DNA from 2 places in the Streptococcus uberis genome. Region 1 is predicted to be linked to the other one. Evidence: predicted binding sites of a transcription regulator. Region 1 holds the regulator's gene; the other holds the start of a gene.
The links. Region 1 encodes CtsR, which represses protease genes until heat stress. Its sites were predicted from a motif close to TTGGTCAAAAAAGGTCAAANA; they were not measured.
Positions count from the first base shown of each region.

Region 2: DQM95_RS06855 (ATP-dependent Clp protease ATP-binding subunit) is a predicted target of CtsR. The motif match lies at 3,662-3,682, and genes of this name have one in related genera.

Region 1 covers NZ_LS483397.1:1,866,786-1,881,076, reverse strand. Annotated here, with positions in the region: gene DQM95_RS09545 (PTS ascorbate transporter subunit IIC) at 1-135, shown strand, start outside; gene DQM95_RS09540 (transketolase) at 138-995, shown strand; gene DQM95_RS09535 (transketolase family protein) at 992-1,921, shown strand; gene DQM95_RS09530 (M13 family metallopeptidase) at 2,050-3,945, shown strand; gene tsf (translation elongation factor Ts) at 4,022-5,062, opposite strand; gene rpsB (30S ribosomal protein S2) at 5,201-5,968, opposite strand; gene ahpF (alkyl hydroperoxide reductase subunit F) at 6,193-7,725, opposite strand; gene ahpC (alkyl hydroperoxide reductase subunit C) at 7,764-8,327, opposite strand; tRNA gene DQM95_RS09505 (tRNA-Cys) at 8,616-8,686, shown strand; gene DQM95_RS09500 (cation:proton antiporter) at 8,798-10,867, opposite strand; gene DQM95_RS09495 (hypothetical protein) at 10,869-11,195, opposite strand; gene DQM95_RS09490 (cold-shock protein) at 11,426-11,629, shown strand; gene DQM95_RS09485 (CtsR family transcriptional regulator) at 11,843-12,304, shown strand; gene DQM95_RS09480 (ATP-dependent Clp protease ATP-binding subunit) at 12,304-14,291, shown strand, end outside.
Region 2 covers NZ_LS483397.1:1,320,857-1,326,086, reverse strand. Annotated here, with positions in the region: gene ileS (isoleucine--tRNA ligase) at 1-299, shown strand, start outside; gene DQM95_RS06865 (DUF1827 family protein) at 402-713, opposite strand; gene DQM95_RS06860 (NUDIX hydrolase) at 765-1,220, opposite strand; gene DQM95_RS06855 (ATP-dependent Clp protease ATP-binding subunit) at 1,354-3,624, opposite strand; gene DQM95_RS06850 (DUF1797 family protein) at 3,879-4,109, shown strand; gene DQM95_RS06845 (amino acid ABC transporter permease) at 4,236-4,925, shown strand; gene DQM95_RS06840 (amino acid ABC transporter ATP-binding protein) at 4,922-5,230, shown strand, end outside.

The DNA of each region.
Region 1 (14,291 bases):
GGTTTGACTGGTATTATTTTAGGAGCTCTCAACAAAATGGGAGGTTCAATGACCATTGCTATCGGTCTAGTTGCCATTTTAGTGGGATTAGTACTTGTATCATTTATTGGTAAAGAGAAAACTAAGGAGGTATAAGAATGCCTTTAAGCGAAGATAAATTACAAGAATTACAAGTTTTTGCGAATCAAATTCGCTTGACGATTCTCGAAAGTCTTAATCATCTTGGCTTTGGTCATTATGGAGGAAGTCTTTCGATTGTAGAAACTTTAGCAGTTCTCTATGGAGACGTCATGCCAATGACGCCAGAACTATTTGCGGAAAAAGAACGGGATTATTTTGTCTTATCGAAGGGTCATGCTGGGCCAGCTTTATACAGTACCCTATATCTAAAAGGCTTTTTTGACAAATCGTTTTTATTCTCTTTAAATACGAATGGAACGCGTCTTCCTTCCCATCCAGATCGTAATTTGACGCCTGGTGTGGATATGACAACCGGTTCATTAGGACAGGGGATTAGTGCAGCTACAGGAATTGCATATGGTCAAAAAATAAACCAGGAGCCCTTTGTAACCTATACCATTGTTGGTGATGGAGAGTTAAATGAGGGTCAATGTTGGGAGGCTATCCAATTTGCTGCCCATCAAAAATTATCAAATCTCATTGTTTTCGTTGATGATAACAAAAAACAGTTAGATGGATTAACATCAGACATTTGTCAAAGTGGGGATTTTGTAGCTAAATTTGAAGCCTTTGGTTTTGAGGCTATACGAGTTGATGGTCAAAATATCACAGCTATCCATCAAGCTCTAATGGATTTCAAAAATAGCGCTTCAGAAAAACCAAAATGTATTGTTCTCGATACGGTCAAAGGCCAAGGCGTCAAAGAAATTGAAAGCATGGCATCAAACCATCATTTACGTCCAAGTCAGAGTGAAAAAGCGATGCTGGAAGAAATTGTTAAAGGTATGCAACAGCAAATGGGGGTGATAGAATGACGAGAAACAGTAAAGAAATGCGCCATGTATATCGTGACTTTTTAAAAGAAGCCAATAACACCCATAAAGACTTACTTGTCTTAGAAGCAGATTTATCAAGTTCGATGTCAACCAATAGCCTAGCAGCAGATTTTGGGAAACGTTATGTTAATCTTGGTATTATGGAAGCGCAAATGGTAGGTTTAGCTGCTGGTCTTTCTGTTAAAGGTTTCCATCCCTATGTGCACACCTTTGGTCCATTTGCAAGTCGTCGTGTTTTTGATCAACTATTTGTTTCTTTAGGCTATGCCCAGTTAAAAGCTACCATTGTGGGTTCAGATGCTGGAGTAACAGCTGAAATGAATGGTGGAACGCACATGCCATTCGAAGAATTAGGATTAATCAGATTAATCCCTAAGGCTACTGTATTTGAAGTGAGTGATGATATTCAATTTGAAGCAGTGCTGAAAGAAACTCTGGATTTAGAAGGGTTATCCTACATTCGGACAACGCGGAAAGCTCCTAAACCAATTTATGATGGACAAGAAGATTTCAAAAAAGGCTACATCACCTTAAGACCAGGTGAAGATATTGTAGTGGTTGCTTCTGGCATCATGGTTGCAGAAGCAATGGAAGTTATTGATAAACTTGCTGAGGAAGGTATTAAAGTAGGTCTCATTGATCTCTTTCGTATTAAACCTCTTCCAGAAGATTTAAAAGAGCAACTGATTGGCAAAACAATCCTTACTTTTGAAAATCACAATGTCATTGGAGGTATTGGGAGCGCTATTTCTGACTTGTTAAGTCAGGAAACACAGACCCCAATCTTCAAAATGGGTGTTCAGGAGTCTTTTGGACAAGTTGGACAAAAAGACTACCTCTTAGATCATTACGGCCTATCGCAAAAGCACCTTTACCAAAAACTAAAAGACTTAAGTCAAAACTAAAAATGCCAAAACAAACACTAAAAGAAGTGTTTGTTTTTTGGTTTATACAGAAAGTGCATATTAGGGGCTTTTTTGATACAATGTAAGAGATTACGATTGCGACATGTATGAAAGTGAAAGGAGATTGTATGGTCGATTACAAAGAAAATTTTTATGATGCTGTGAATGGCGAGTGGGCTGCTTCAGCTGTTATTCCTGATGATAAGCCTAGAACGGGAGGTTTTTCAGATTTAGCTGATGAGATTGAATCATTAATGCTAAAGACGACAGATCAGTGGTTAGATGGGGAAAACTTACCGGATGATCCTGTATTAAAGAATTTCATCAAGTTACATCAGTTAACTTCAGATTACGCTAAAAGAGAAGAGGTAGGCGTTGCCCCAGTACTTCCTTTGATTAAAGAATATCAATCTTTAAGTTCATTTAAAGAATTTGCTTCTAAAATAGCTGATTTTGAATTGCTTGGTAAACCCAATCTATTCCCATTTGGTGTTGCTCCAGACTTTATGAATGCTAAATTAAATGTTCTTTGGGCTGAAGCACCTTCTATTCTCCTACCTGATACGACCTATTATGAGGAAGGTCATGAAAAAGCGGAGGAACTTCGTGGCGTTTGGCGTCAGTCTCAGGAAAAACTGTTGGCTAAAGTTGGTTTTTCTGCTGAAGAAATTTCTGATTTATTGGACAAGGCTTTGCAATTGGATTCTAAATTGGCGGCATTTGTTTTATCTCGTGAGGAATCTTCAGAGTATGTGAAACTATACCACCCATATGACTGGCAAGAATTCACGCAATTAGCTCCTGAGCTACCTTTGGATGCTATTTTCCAAAAAATCCTAGGTCAAATACCTGATAAAGTGATTGTGCCGGAGGAACGTTTTTGGACAGACTATGCTGCAGAGTTTTACTCTGAAAAAAATTGGGACCTGATTAAAGCGGATCTTGTCATTGAAGCTGCTAATGCCTACAATGCTTATCTGACGGATGATATTCGAGTCGAATCTGGAACTTATGGTCGTGCCCTTTCTGGTACTCCTCAGGCCATGGATAAGAAAAAAGCAGCTTTTTATCTGGCACAAGGGCCATACAACCAAGCTTTAGGCTTGTGGTATGCGAATAGACATTTTTCTGCTGAAGCAAAAGCAGATGTCGAGAGTAAAGTGGCAACGATGATTGAGGTTTACAAATCACGTTTAGAAAAGGCCGATTGGCTGGAAGAATCAACACGTGAGAAAGCTATTGTGAAATTAAATGTCATTACACCTCATATTGGCTATCCAGAGAAATTGCCTGAAACCTACTCTAAAAAAATCATCGATGATAATCTGTCTCTAGTTGAAAATGCACAAAGGTTGGCTCAAATTTCCATCGCCCATAGTTGGAGTAAATGGAATAAGCCTGTAGACCGCACTGAATGGCATATGCCTGCGCATATGGTAAATGCTTATTATGACCCTCAACAGAATCAAATTGTATTCCCGGCAGCTATTTTACAAGCACCTTTCTATTCTTTAAATCAAAGTTCGTCGGCAAATTATGGTGGTATTGGTGCTGTCATTGCGCACGAAATTTCCCATGCCTTTGATACTAATGGTGCTTCTTTTGATGAGAATGGTAGTTTACATGATTGGTGGACAGAATCAGATTATGCAGCCTTCAAGCAAAGAACAGATAAAGTCGTTGAACAATTTGATGGCCTTGATTCCTATGGTGCGAAAGTTAATGGTAAGTTAACTGTTTCTGAAAATGTAGCTGATTTGGGCGGTGTCGCTTGTGCTCTAGAGGCTGCTAAAAAAGAAAATGACTTTTCTGCTCGCGATTTCTTTATTAACTTCGCACGCATCTGGCGTATGAAAGCGCGTGAAGAATTTATGCAAATGATGGCTAGTGTTGATGTTCATGCACCTGGAGAATGGCGAACTAATGTGACATTAACAAATTTTGAAGAATTTCATCAAACATTTGGAATTTCAGAAGGTGACTTTATGTGGAGAGCGCCTGAAGATCGCGTTATTATTTGGTAATGTTAAAAGGTTGAGCGTTTGCTCAACCTTTTTTGAGTATCAAAAAACCTTGATTTAAATCAAGGTTTTCAATGTATTAGTTGTTAAGAGCAGCAGCCATAGTTGCAGCAACTTCTGATTCGAAATCATTAGCTTTTTTCTCAATACCTTCACCAACTTCAAAACGAGCAAATGCAATTGCTTTAGCATTTACTGAGTCAAGGTAAGCTTCAACTGTTTTGCTGTCATCCATGATATATACTTGAGCAAGTAATGTGTAAGCTTGGTCAACTTTTGTATTATCAAGCATGAAGCGATCCATTTTACCAGGGATGATTTTATCCCAGATTTTTTCTGGTTTGCCTTCAGCTGCTAATTCAGCTTTAATGTCTTCTTCAGCTTTAGTAATAACATCTTCTGATAATTGTGCTTTTGAACCATATTGTAAGAATGGAAGTGGTGCTTTATCAACCATCGCGCGTGACTCGTTGTCAAGTTCGATATCGTGGTTAAGTTTAGCAAGTTCATCTTTAACAAATTGTGGGTCAAGTTCAGTGTATGATAGAACAGTTGGTTTCATTGCTGCGATGTGCATTGAAACTTGTTTAGCAAGTGCATCGTCGCCACCTTCGATAACGGAGATAACACCGATACGTCCGCCATTGTGTTGGTATGCGCCAAAGTGTTGCTCATCAGTTTTTTCTAAAAGAGAGAAACGACGGAATGAAATTTTTTCACCGATAGTTGCAGTTGCATTAACGTAAGCAGCAGCGAGTGTTTCACCTGAAGGCATGATCAAGTTAAGTGCTTCTTCATTGTTAGCTGGTTTGCCTTCAGCAATTGTTTTAGCAGTGTCATTTACTAATTCTACGAATTGAGCATTTTTTGCTACAAAGTCAGTTTCAGCATTAACTTCAACAACGGCAGCATAATTACCACTGACATAAACACCAGTAAGTCCTTCGGCAGCAACACGGTCAGCTTTTTTAGCTGCTTTAGCCATTCCTTTTTCACGAAGAAGTTCAATGGCTTTGTCCATGTCCCCATCAGTTTCAACAAGTGCTTTTTTAGCGTCCATAACGCCGGCACCAGATTTTTCACGTAATTCTTTTACAAGCTTAGCTGTAATTTCTGCCATTAGTAGAATCCTCCAAAAAGTTAAATAATAGTTAATTTAAAAAAACGAGACAGAGCGGTTTGCTTTCTGCCCCGTTTTGGTATTGCGATTGAGATAGTTCCTTTATTTCAACGGTATGAGTTAAAGGAATGGTCAAACTTAGTTATTGTCGCCTTCTACAACTTCAACGATTTCTTCGATTGAATCTGCTTTAGTATCAGCTTCAAATTCAACGCTTGCATCTTCACCTTGACGACCTTCAATAATAGCATCAGCTAATTTAGAAGTGATCAATTTAACAGCGCGGATAGCGTCATCGTTAGCTGGGATGATAACATCGATATCATCTGGATCAGCATTTGTATCCACCATAGCAACTACAGGGATACCAAGTTTTTTAGCTTCTTTAACTGCGATTTGTTCTTTATGTGGGTCAACAACGTACATAACGTCTGGAATACGAGGCATATCTTCGATACCGCCTAAGAATTTTTCAAGACGAGCGCGTTGTTTGTTAAGAAGTGCAACTTCTTTTTTAGGAAGAACTTCGAAAGTTCCTTCTTCTTCCATACGTTTGATTTCTTTCAAACGAGCGATACGTTTTTGGATTGTTCCCCAGTTTGTAAGTGTTCCACCCAACCAACGGTGGTTGATGAAGTATTGACCTGCACGAGTTGCTTCGTCAGCAACTGCTTCAGCAACTTGTTTTTTAGTACCAACGAACAAGATAACAGCATCGTTAGCAGCAGCGTCACGAACGAATTCGTAAGCTTGATCAGCTAATTTAACAGTTTGTTGTAAGTCGATAACGTGGATACCGTTACGTTCTGTGAAGATGTACTTAGCCATCTTAGGATTCCAGCGACGAGTTTGGTGACCAAAGTGAACACCAGCCTCAAGAAGTTGTTTCATTGAAATTACTGCCATGAGTAGTTTCTCCTTTTTATAATGTTTTTTTCCTCTCTCTGACTTCGACTTGCAGTCTAACCCGAAGGCAACAAGACCACAATTGGTAAGAGATGAGTATTTGTCGCACACACGACAAAACAATTTTAGCAGAAAAAAGGGGAAAAAGCAAGTTAAATCTATCAAGGCTAAAAAGAGAAAAGTCAGGTATCTGAAGAGTCTTCAGATACCTGACTTTGTTGAAACTATTGTCTAATCAAATAGTCAAAAGCTCCAATAGCAGCTGTGGCTCCTGAACCCATTGAAATAATGATTTGTTTATAGGCTGAGTTGGTGCAATCTCCTGCTGCGAAAATGCCAGGGATTGATGTCATCCCGTGAGCATCAACCACAATTTCCCCACGTTCAGTTAAAGTGATACCACTATCTTTTAGCCATTGTGTGCTAGGTACCAGACCAATTTGAACAAAAACTCCTTCAAGATCAATTTGTTTTTCCTCATTGGTTTCACGGTCTGTGTAACGAATACCTGTCACATGCTCATCGCCAATAATTTCTTTGGTTGCGGCATTGGTGATAATAGTGACATTATCTGTTTTAGCAGCGCGATCTTGTAAGACCTGGTCAGCTTTGACTTCTGGTAAGAATTCAAGAACCGTAACATGCTTACAGATTCCTGCAAGATCCAATGCGGCCTCCATACCAGAATTTCCACCGCCAATAACAGCAACATCTTTTCCTTCAAAGAGCGGTCCGTCACAATGTGGACAGTTGGTGACACCCTTAGTTCGGAATTCTTCTTCCCCAGGAACATTAACGTTTCGCCATTTGGCTCCTAAAGCTAGAATGGCTGTTTTTGCATTTAATACGGCACCATTTGCTAAAGAAACGGAGACCAAATCTTTCTTGTCAATCTTTGTTACCACTTGTGACTTGATGATATCAACAGGATAAGACTTGGTATGCGCCTCAATTTGGGCCATCAGTTGAGGTCCTTCTGTATAAAGGGTACCAATCATATTTTCAATTCCGACGGTTTCCATGACTTGGCCACCAAAAGTTTCTGCAATAAGGCCAGTTTTCAAGCCTTTTCTTGCAGCATAAATGGCTGCGCTGTTACCTGCGGGCCCGCCACCAATGACAAGAACATCGTAGGTCCCTTTGTCTGTAAAGGCTGATTCTGACAAAGGTCCAGCTACCTTATCAACTAGCTGTTCGATAGTTGCACGGCCAGAATGAAAGACTTCATTTTCAAAGTAAACTGTCGGTACAGACATAATTCCTTTTTCGGTCACTTCATCTTGGAACATGCCTCCTTCAATCATGGTGTGACTGATCTTTGGATTTAGGACGGCCATGATATTGAAGGCTTGGACAACGTCAGGACAGTTATGGCAAGTCAAGCTGGCATAGGTTTCAAAATGCATGGGTTTTTCGATACCCTTAATGCGTTTAATGAGATCTTGGTCAATTTTTGGTGGTCGTCCAGAGACTTGTAATAAAGCCAAGATAAAGGATGTGAACTCGTGTCCAAGAGGGATACCTGCAAATGACACACGTCCAGCTGTTCCTTTTTGGGCAATAGTAAAACTAGGTTGTCTTGATAATGAAACAGCTTCGGTACTGATTCGATCTGACATGGCAACAATCTCATCGATAAATGCTTTCATTTTTGAGGAGTTGTCATTGTTACCGAAATCCGTTTGTAAGACAATATCAGATTCAAGTAAGTCTAAATATTGTTTGAGTTGGGCTTTGATTTCAGAAGTTAAGGCCATCTTTACCTCCTTTTTGAACAGTATCGTTAGGTAAAGGCTTAAATTTTACCTACAAGATCTAGGCTAGGTGTTAATGTGTCTTCGCCTTCTTTCCATTTGGCAGGGCAAACTTCGCCAGGATGCTGACGAACGTATTGAGCAGCTTTAATTTTATCAATGAGGGTACTTGCATCTCGGCCGATGCCATCAGCGTTAATTTCCATCATTTGAATGATGCCATCAGGATCGATAATAAAGGTACCACGTTGGGCAAGACCATTTTCTTCATCAAGAACATCAAATGCGCGTGAAATATGATGTGATGGGTCACCTATCATGGTGTAGGTAATGGATCCAACGACATCGGAGTCATCATGCCAAGCTTTGTGAACAAAGTGAGTATCTGTAGAAACAGAATAGACTTCAACGTCCAGTGATTTTAAGCTGTCGTATTGTTCTTGTAAGTCACCAAGCTCTGTAGGGCAGACAAAAGAGAAATCAGCAGGATAGAAACAGAAAATAGCCCATTTTCCTTTAATATCCTCGTGGCTAACTGTTACAAATTCACCGTTACGATAAGCATCTGCTGTAAATTCAGCAATTTCTTTTCCAACTAAAGACATCAAATGGTCCTCCTTTTTTATTTGTTATACTTGTATTATAGGAAAAGAAAAAATAAAAGTCTAAAAGAAAGCGCTTGATTTTTTGGTGAATCGTCTGAAAATTCATCTATGAAACAACCTATTTTATTTAGAATAATTCTAAACATTAGACGTTTAAAGGTTTTAAAAGTTTCTTTTTTCAGAAAAATTTGGTTATCATGAGAAAATTGGGTAAAAAAATTTTTGAGTCAAAGGGAGAAAATTTATCTTGACCTTTACTTACATTTCATGTAAAATAATTACTGTTGTGGCGGTATAGCCAAGTGGTAAGGCACGGCTCTGCAAAAGCTTGATCGTCGGTTCAAATCCGTCTACCGCCTTCATAATACAAAAATAACCTTGATTAACAGCGTATAAAACGTTGTCAAATCAAGGTTTTTGTTTTTGTGAAAAGATAAAAACTTATTAAAATAGGTTTTGAGCTATTATCCTCACTTCGTTTTTTGTCGGTATTTGATGAGATCGTATGCAAAATTGGGGGAGCTTTCTCGCAAGGAGTAACTTTCCAATTCGTTGACTTGGTCTCTTAGTTGTTGAGCTTCTTTAGCAGTGATATCCCCCATTTGTTCAAATTCATGGATAGTCCGTCTTTCTAGGTAATACCCACGTAATTGTTCATTATTTGCATCTGGGAAATAATTGGTTAAAACTCGTTCAACGAAGAGTCCGGAACTAATTAATTCCGCATTTTGGATGCGTTGATTTTGGATAAAGTTAACTAAATAACTGTTATAAAATCCTTCTAAATCTTCGAGGGCATCTAAAATTAATGCCGTGTTGTTTAAATAAAGATCTGTTAAATGTTGACGATTTTCTTGGCTTAGATTGATTCTTGGTTTCGCAATCCGTCTTATATTAGGAATGATACCGTGAAAAAAAGATAATTCATGAAGGAGCCCTCGAATAACCCTTAAAAAAATAATGAGTGCATATGTAAAGCTGGAAGTAAAACTGCGGTTGACATCACGTTCCAGAGATTTTAAATAGGATTGATAAATACGGTACTCATATAATGAAACCTCTTTATTTTTAAAGGCGTATTCTAAACCTTTACTTTCGATTGAAAGTATCAATAGTTGTAACTCTGCCAAATCGGATTTGACTTCGTTTGATTCTTGTTCTAGGATTAATTTTTCAATTCTTTTATTGTAAGTATCGACAACATGATATAGAGCTGTTTGGTTTTCTTGATTAAGGTGGGTTTCTTCTTCCAATTCCTTACTAACAGTTGTCAGGATAGCTATATTGATCAGATTATCTTTCTCAATAACTGCAGCAGGGGCTAGTTTTGGTAAAACCAATAATCCAGCTAGAAAGCTTAAGAGTGTCACTGCTCCTACAATAAAGAGTAATAAACTGAAGTCAGGTGTGATTTCTTTTGGGAGCAGTAAGATTGTTGCAATAGAGACACTACCTTTGACACCAGAAAATGTTAAGAGGATGATTTCCTTCCAATATTTTGGAAAAGAACGGTGATTGCGGAAACTAAGATAACAATAGTATAGGGTAATCATGACAAAACGGATCAAAAACATCAAAGCTGTAATAGCGATGACCAATATGAATAAATAAAGATTACTATAATGGGGACTGGTCAAAACAGGACCGATGAAATGAGCGGCCTCCATACCAAAGACTATGAAGACAAAACCGTTTAGCATGAAATGGATGGTTTCCCAAATGATTTTTGTGACACGGTCCACTTGAGCATCAAACAGGGTGACTTTTTTGAGTCGATTGGCTTGCATGACACCTGCTATAACAACTGCAATAATAGCTGAAAAACCTAATAGTTCAGCTATAAAGTAGGAGATAACAGGTAAAGCTAATTCTAATAGCAAAGCCCCGGTGACATCTGCGGCATCAAATTTCTCTAAAACTGATAAAAAAATACGGTTTAGTAAAGCAAATAGGAGGCCTACGGCAATTCCGCCGAAAATGGTGAGGGCCAATTTAAAGCTAGCTCCAGCCAAGGAAAAGGTCCCGGTTAAAAATGCTGTCAAAGCAAACTGAAAGGCCACTAGTGAACTGGCATCGTTTAGCAGCCCCTCAGAAGTCAGAATGTTTTTTACCCGATTTGGAAACTTAAGACGGTTAGCAAGGGAAAGAAATGCGACGGCATCCGTTGGGGCTAGGGCTGCCCCCAAGGCAAAGCAGATGGCTAGGGGGATTTTAATGGGAAGCAGTGTGCTTACCCCTAATCCTAAAAAAAGTGTCGTGAAGAGAACGGTGGGTAAAATGAGATAAAGAATAAAGCTTCGAAATCTTAGAAAGCTTTTGACATCACTTTCTTGCCCTTCTCGAAAGTTCAATGGTGCAATGACGAAGGCCAAAAATAATTCAGGATTGATGACTATTTGGTTATCTCGGGACAAAACACCAAATAATAGTCCCAAAGTCAATTGAATAGCTGGTGTCGGTATTTGAGGAAAGATACGATTCAAGACATTTGAGAGGATTAAAGCAACCAAAAAGCCAAAGACGAGCAGGGAAATAGGCATATTAAATGTCCTCTTTTTTTATGTGAGCTCCCTCATCGATAAGATAGGCACTCTTTAAAAGAGCGATTTTTTCATCAATGGCAGAGATGTCACGATGTTCTAAAATGCATTGACAACGTTCTTTTTCTAAGGTCAATAGTTTTTTCTTGATTTTTTTAGCTTTGCGCATGTCATTACAGGTCATACTTGAGGACTTTGATATATTTTCTTGAGCTTCAAGATATTTACATTTCATTTCCTCAATGCGTGAGCGAAGTTGGTTGTCTGTCATAGTTGGTCCTTTCGGGAAAATGATGCTATTCATCATAAGAAGTAGTCTAGTTGTCATTTTAACCTAGATAGTTAACGAACTCAACTAAAAACTCTAGGTTCTTTTTTTGAAAAGGCTTTTACATTTTGTTCATATTTTTTTATATGCTTTTAATAAATTAATTGACAGTAATAAGCTGTTCTTGTAATCTGTTGGTGTAAAAGCGTTTATGAGTAAATATTTGTGTTTCGGCATCTTCATTTCTCTCGTTTTTCAACAGTATTTAAATAGAAAGGAAAGGGATGTTTATGGCACAAGGAACAGTTAAATGGTTTAATGCTGAAAAGGGATTTGGATTTATTTCAACTGAAGATGGTCAGGAATATTTCGCACATTTTTCAGCTATACAAACTAAAGGTTACAAAACATTAGATGAAGGTCAGCAAGTGACATTTGATATTGTAGACGGCCACCGCGGTCTTCAAGCAGTCAATATTACAAAACTTCCATAGAATCACTTTATCGAAAAGCAGACAATAATCTGCTTTTTTGTTGTCTTAAAAGCTACACATCCATATTTTTTATGAGCTCTTTTTCTTTTAAACATAAAGATTTGCTTTTCTAGAGAGCAATTTGTTATAATAAAAGTCAGTTTTAGTCAAAAAACCTCATAGACTTATTTGACAAATTTTTAAGGTTATATCGTTTGAAAGAAGGAGTAGGTAATGCCAACAAAAAACACATCTGATAGCATTGAAGAATACATCAAAGAACTATTGGCGCAGTCTGGGATTGCAGAAATTAAACGTTCCCTATTGGCTGATTCCTTTCAAGTGGTACCTAGTCAAATCAATTATGTCATTAAAACGCGTTTTACAGAGAGCCGTGGCTATGAAGTCGAAAGTAAACGAGGCGGTGGTGGCTACATCCGGATAGCCAAAGTACGCTTTTCAGATAAGCACCATCTGATTGGCAATTTAATGGCTAACATCGGGTCGCAGGTTAGTGAGGTGGTTTTCACAGATTCCATCCAACTGCTATTTGATGAACATTTAATAACAGAACGTGAGGGAAACGTCATCTTAGCAATGGCTTCTGATGATGTTTTAGGAAAAGATGCCTCAGTGATTCGTGCGCGAATGCTTTACCGTTTGTTGCAACGAATTGACAGAAAGGGAAGTAATTAATGACAGATTATTCACTCAAAATGCAAGCTATTTTTAAACAAGCACAATACCAAGCGGCGCGTTTTGATAGCCCCTATTTAGAAACTTGGCACCTCTTATTGGCAATGGTTGTTGTTAATAATTCACTAGCTGGCCTTGTTTTTAATGAATTTGAAAATAAGGTTGCCTTGGAAGAATATGAAGCGGCAGCTATCTTAGCCATTGGCAAAGCTCCAAATGATGATATTAAGGAGTTTGAATATAAAGGTCAGTCAAAAACACTTTCTCATATTTTGTCCATTGCTGATGCTATTCGAAATGTTACACATGCCAATGAAGTAGGATCAGAGCATGTTCTTTTTGCTATCTTATTAAATCCTGATATTATGGCAACTCGTTTGCTAGAATTAGCTGGATTTAAAATCAAAGATGATGGCAAAGGCGATTTGAAATTGGCTGATTTAAGAAAAGCCATTGAAATTCAAGCTGCTTATAGTAAAGAAACCATTAAAGCTATCTACGAACTCAGAAAACCCAAAAAAGCCAAAACAGGCGGTACTTTCTCAGATATGATGAAACCAGCTGGCACTGCGGGAGAATTATCAGATTATACGAGAGATTTGACAGAAATGGCAAGTCAAGGCTTACTTGAGCCTGTTATTGGCAGAGAAAAAGAAATCACTCGAATGGTTCAAGTCTTAAGTCGTAAAACGAAAAATAATCCAGTTTTAGTCGGTGAGGCTGGTGTTGGTAAGACAGCATTGGCCTATGGCTTAGCCCAACGGATTGTGACTGGTGAGATTCCATATGAACTTCGTGATATGCGTGTCTTAGAATTAGACATGATGAGTGTGGTGGCAGGTACGCGTTTTCGTGGTGATTTTGAAGAACGCATGAATCAAATTATTGATGATATTGAAAGTGATGGTCATATCATTCTCTTTGTCGATGAATTACACACTATTATGGGATCTGGCAGTGGTATTGATAGCACTTTAGATGCTGCAAATATCCTCAAACCAGCTCTCTCAAGAGGAACCCTACATATGGTTGGGGCAACTACTCAAGAAGAGTATCAAAAACATATTGAAAAAGATGCCGCTTTATCTCGTCGTTTCTCAAAAGTTTTGATTGAAGAACCAAGTGTAGAGGATGCCTACAAGATACTATCAGGGTTGAAAAAATCTTACGAAAGCTATCATAATGTCACCATCTCGGATCAAGCCATCAAAACAGCAGTCAAAGTTGCTCATCGCTATTTGACGAGCAAGCACTTACCTGATTCTGCGATTGATTTATTAGATGAAGCTAGCGCAACGGTTCAAAGTTTCGTCAAAAAAGAGGCGCCTGCCTTCATCACACCCATTGACCAAGCCATCATAAAAGGTGATTTTAAAACAGTTAGCCAACTTTTGAAAGCTTCCAAGGCTAAGCCCCAGAAACCAACTCCTGTTACTGAAGAAGATATCATGTCTACATTAAGTAAATTGTCAGGAATTCCACTGGAAAAAATTAGCAAGGCAGATAGTCAGAAATACCTTAACCTGGAAAAAGAATTGCATAAGCGTGTTATCGGTCAAGAGGATGCAGTCTCAGCAATTTCAAGAGCTATCAGACGCAATCAGTCTGGTATTCGAACAGGTAAACGTCCGATTGGCTCCTTTATGTTCCTTGGACCGACAGGTGTTGGGAAAACAGAATTAGCAAAAGCTTTAGCAGAACTCTTATTCGATGATGAATCAGCTCTCATTCGTTTTGATATGTCAGAATACATGGAAAAATTCGCTGCTAGCCGTTTAAATGGAGCACCTCCAGGATATGTTGGCTATGACGAGGGCGGTGAGTTGACCGAAAAAGTACGTAACAAGCCCTATTCTGTTCTTCTCTTCGATGAAGTTGAAAAAGCCCATCCAGATATCTTTAATGTTTTGTTACAAGTCTTGGATGATGGACAATTAACGGATTCTCGTGGGCGAAAAGTCGATTTTTCAAATACAATCATTATCAT
Region 2 (5,230 bases), 550 kb from region 1:
TCTATGCTAGTGATGAAGTCAAAACATTACTAACTGCCCTCGATTCAGATATTGCACTCTTAATGATTGTTTCGCAATTAACCATTGCCGATTTTGCTGATGCACCAACAAATGCTATCTCATTCGAAAATGTCGCCTTTACTGTTGACCATGCGGTAGGAGAAGTTTGCGAACGCTCTCGTCGCGTTGATCCTACAACGAGAATGCGTTCTTATGGCGCTTTTGTATGTGACGCAAGTGCTAAAATTATCGAAGAAAATTTCCCTGAAGCTGTTGCTCAAGGATTTGAAAGTAACTAATGACAAAAAGATTGAAGAGGTTCCCATTTTGGGACAGTGTCTTCAATCTTTTTTTAATTAAAAAAAACACTTCAATTTTGAAGTGTTTTGAAATCTCAGCAACTATATTTTTTCAGGTTTAATTTGAAAGGAAATTTCAATCAAATTATTGGTATGTAAGGTTTTTGATTTACCAGCAACAATTTTTTCTGGATTAATTTTTCGTTTTAGGAAGAAGGAGCGTATCACCTCTAATTCTTCTTCTTTAATTGCTCTGTATTTATTGGAAATAAGCAATTCATAATGTGTCGGAGCTTTTGTGAAAACGACATCTGTGTTTCCTGCTGAATAAACTTCAACCAATTGGGCATCAGTGTTGCGCAATTGGTTCTGAACAAGCTCAGGGTGGCTACTAGTTGTATTTATGAGTCTCATAATTTTCCTCCAAGAGTAAAATTGAAATCAAAAGGATATTACTCTATCATCTTATGTAAGATTTTTATGCTGATTCAACCATTGTTCAACAGCCCACTTATGACTGCCTCTTTTTAAGCGTTCAATAGCATCTTTTACTGGAAACCATTCCAAATGATTAAAATCTTCGAGAGGATTTCCTAACCGTTGATAGGATTTTACATGGTAAAAAAATGCTGGATTATAAAAGTGGGTGTCTCGATGGCGAGAGTAGAAATAATCATCAGCCTGTCCCAGGTAGTTACCCAAGTCTGCTTTAAATCCTAACTCTTCCTTTAATTCACGTTCGAGAGCTGTATGATGGTTTTCTCCATTTTCAATTTCACCACCAGGTAAGAACCAAGCTCCATTTGGTGCCTGGACTAAGATAACTTGATCCTGATTTGAATTTGGAACAATGGCATAGACACCATATCGTGTTTGATAAGATTGATTATCTATTTTATCTCCGAAAACTGGAACTGTCATAAGCTCCCTCCTTTAAATTATTATACTAAAAAATCACTAATAAATCTTAATTAAGTTCCTTTTTTTCAAAAAAATCACTAAAAATACCCTTTCATTTCAAAAAGAACACCTGATTTGGTGCTCTTTTTTGCATTTATTTAACTGGCATATCAAGCAGTTCTTCACTTGATTTCGCTTTAATGGCTTTAATAAGAATATTCCCATTACTTGACATCATAGCTTTGAGATTTTTTTCTGTTGGATTTTCTAAGTAGAAATCTGTAATAGCATCTTCGATATGCTCTTGAATGGTCCTTCTTAGAGGACGGGCCCCCATTTTAGGGTCATAGCCAAGATCAACCAATTTTTCTTTAACCTTAGCTGTTACTTCAAGATGAATATTGTTATGAGATAAGCGAGCATTAACATCTTCCAACATTAAATCTACAATGTGGAGTAAGTTTTCTTTACTTAATGGTTGGAATTCAATGATACCATCAAAACGGTTCATAAATTCTGGACTAAAGTAGTTACTTAATTCGCCTAAAACAGAGTTTGTACGTCCTTCACGCGCTGCACCAAAACCAACTGAAGCTTCAACGCGTCCTGTTCCCGCATTTGAAGTCATGATGATAATAGTGTCCTTAAAGCTCACAGTTCGACCTTGTCCATCCGTTAAGCGACCATCATCCAAAACTTGTAAGAACATATGCATCACATCAGGATGAGCCTTCTCAACTTCATCCAGAAGTATAAGTGAGTATGGGTTCCGTCTAACTTTTTCTGTCAGCTGACCAGCTTCCTCATAACCAACATATCCTGGAGGCGCTCCTACCAATTTAGCAACAGCATGTTTTTCCATGTATTCCGACATGTCAAATCGAATCATATTATCAGCAGATCCAAAAAGTTCAATAGCCAATTGCTTAGAAAGCTCTGTTTTACCAACACCAGTCGGTCCAACGAAAAGGAAAGAACCAATAGGACGATTAGGGCTACCAAGTCCGACACGATTACGTCGAATAGCTTTTGCAATCTTTTCAACCGCATCATCTTGACCGATGACATGCGCTTTAAGATCATCTGATAAGTTGACCAATTGGGATTGTTCTTTTTCCTTTAAATCGCCAACTGGAATATTGGTTTTTTGTTCAACAATGGCTTCAATTGTTTTTTCTGTGATAATAGGCGTGTCTTCGTCGTCTACCTTTTGTTTTTGCAATTCTTTGTATTTTGCAATTTGGTCTCTGAAGTAAGCTGCGCGTTCAAAATCTTCATCCCTAGTGGCTTGCGCTTTTAAGTTTTCAGCTTCGACTAATCTCTTATCAATCTCTTTGGGATCAACAAAGTTTAATGTCAAGTTCATTTTAGAACCGGCTTCGTCGAGCAAATCAATGGCTTTATCGGGAAGGAAACGATCCTGAATATACCTATTAGAAAGGTGAGCAGCAGCTTCGATAGCATCTTGACTGTATTTCACATGATGGTAATCTTCATATTTGCTTTGAATCCCTTTTAAAATAGTGATGGTTTCCTCAACTGAAGGTTCATCAACTTTAACTGGCTGCATACGTCTTTCGAGTGCTGCATCTTTTTCAATGATCCGATATTCATTCAACGTCGTTGCACCAACCAGTTGTAATTCTCCACGAGCAAGGGCAGGTTTTAAAATGTTACCAGCATCCATATTGCCATCGCCTGCACTACCAGCACCGACAATCTCATGAATTTCGTCAATAAATAAAATGACATCTTGGCGATTTCGGATTTCTTCCATTAGTTTTTGCATGCGTTCTTCGAACTGACCACGAATGCCAGTTCCTTGAACTAAACTGACTACATCTAATCGAATGACTTGTTTGTGTTGTAATTTATGTGGAACATCCCCATCTACAATTTTTTGAGCTAAACCCTCCACAACTGCAGTTTTACCAACACCAGGTTCCCCAATAAGGACAGGGTTATTTTTAGTCCGTCGATTTAGAATTTCAATGACGCGAACAATCTCATCATCGCGTCCGATAACAGGATCAATATCACCTCTTCTGGCAATATCAGTTACATTGATACCGAATTCTTCTAAAAGGCCATTTGGTTTTTGCGTTTGAGCAGCTTGAGCCTGGGACCCGTTGTATCCTCCACGGTGTCCCCCATTACCTTGTCCGCCTCCAGATTGAGTTGGTGGCGTGTTAGGCAATTGACCAAATGCCCTGAAATTGTTGAGATCACCAAAAAAGTCATCAAAGAATGGATTTATCGAATCTTGTTGTGGTTTCCCATTTTGACCACCTAGGATAGGATTATTAGTATCTGTTTTCATGATTTGATAACAATTTTGACAAAGATCTACCTGTCTTTGTTTTCCATTCACATTCGTATATAGATGAATAGTTGCTTCATTTAATTTACAATTTTGACAAAGCATAATATACCTCCAAAGGTCAGAATAAAAGTCAAAACATTTAGTCAAAAATGGTCAAACTTTATACTCATATTATAGCACCTCCAAAAAGGAAATCAAGTAAAAAGTTCAGAATTTTAGCACTTAGTGACTTAGAGTGATAATTGTATTTTCGATTGAAAAAGGGCATAAAATTCAAGAAAAATAGTTATTTTAGTGTTTGTTTAGTTATTTTTATGTTAAAATAATAGGGATAATAAACGAATAGGAGAACGGAAATGGAATCACATTTAGTGAGAATCATCAATCGTTTAGAATTGATGGTCAACGATGGTGGCAACTTAAAAAGAAATTTTGAACGTGAGGGTGTTGTCGTTGCGGAAGTTTCTTTTGCAAATGATCCTGAAAATGGACCAGTCTTTACCTTGCGCGATGTAGAAGCACGTGAATCATATTCATTTGATAGTATTGATTTAATTGCAATGGAAATTTACGATTTATTATACTAAGAAAATAGACTAAGATTGAGCTTACTTGGGTAAGCTTTTTTTTATGTCAAAAAACGTTGTATTTTTATTCATAAGATGTTATAATTATTTCTATTATTTTAAAAAATTAGATTGTAGGATGATAGAATGAATTTTTCTTTTTTGCCTGAATATTGGGCTTATTTCAACTATGGTGTCATAGTCACAATAATGATTTCTGCCTGTGTCGTTTTTTTTGGCACGATTATTGGGGTTTTGATCACTTTTGTCAAGCGTAGTTCATTTACTCCCTTGAAGTGGTTAGCCAATTTTTATGTTTGGATTTTTCGTGGCACTCCAATGGTTGTACAGATTATGATTGCATTTGCATGGATGCATTTTAATAATATGCCAACTGTCAATTTTGGTGTTTTGGATTTAGATTTTTCAAGGTTATTGCCAGGTATTATTATCATTTCATTAAATAGTGGAGCCTATATTTCTGAAATTGTACGTGCTGGAATTGAAGCTGTTCCAAAAGGACAACTTGAAGCGGCATATTCGTTAGGAATTAGACCGAAAAATGCAATGCGTTATGTTATTTTGCCACAAGCCTTTAAAAACATTTTACCTGCTTTAGGAAATGAATTTATTACAATCATCAAAGATAGTGCACTTTTACAAACTATCGGTGTCATGGAGTTGTGGAATGGGGCTCAAACAGTAGTAACGTCAACCTATTTACCAATTACACCATTGTTATTTGCGGCATTTTACTATTTGATGGTGACAACGGTTTTATCCTATTTATTAACGATTTTAGAAAACAAGATGGGACAAGGAGTTAAAAAAGCATGAGTGATACACTAATTCATATTGAAAACCTCCATAAATACTTTGGGAAAAATGAGGTTTTAAAAGGGATTGATTTAAGGATCGAACAAGGCGAAGTATTAGTCATTATTGGTCCCTCTGGATCAGGAAAATCAACACTGCTTAGAAGTATGAATCTTCTTGAAGAACCGACCAAGGGACGCATTACCTTTGAAGGAATAGACATTACAGATAAGAAAAATGATATTTTTAAAATGCGAGAAAAAATGGGAATGGTCTTTCAACAGTTTAACCTGTTTCCAAATATGACGGTATTAGAAAATATCACC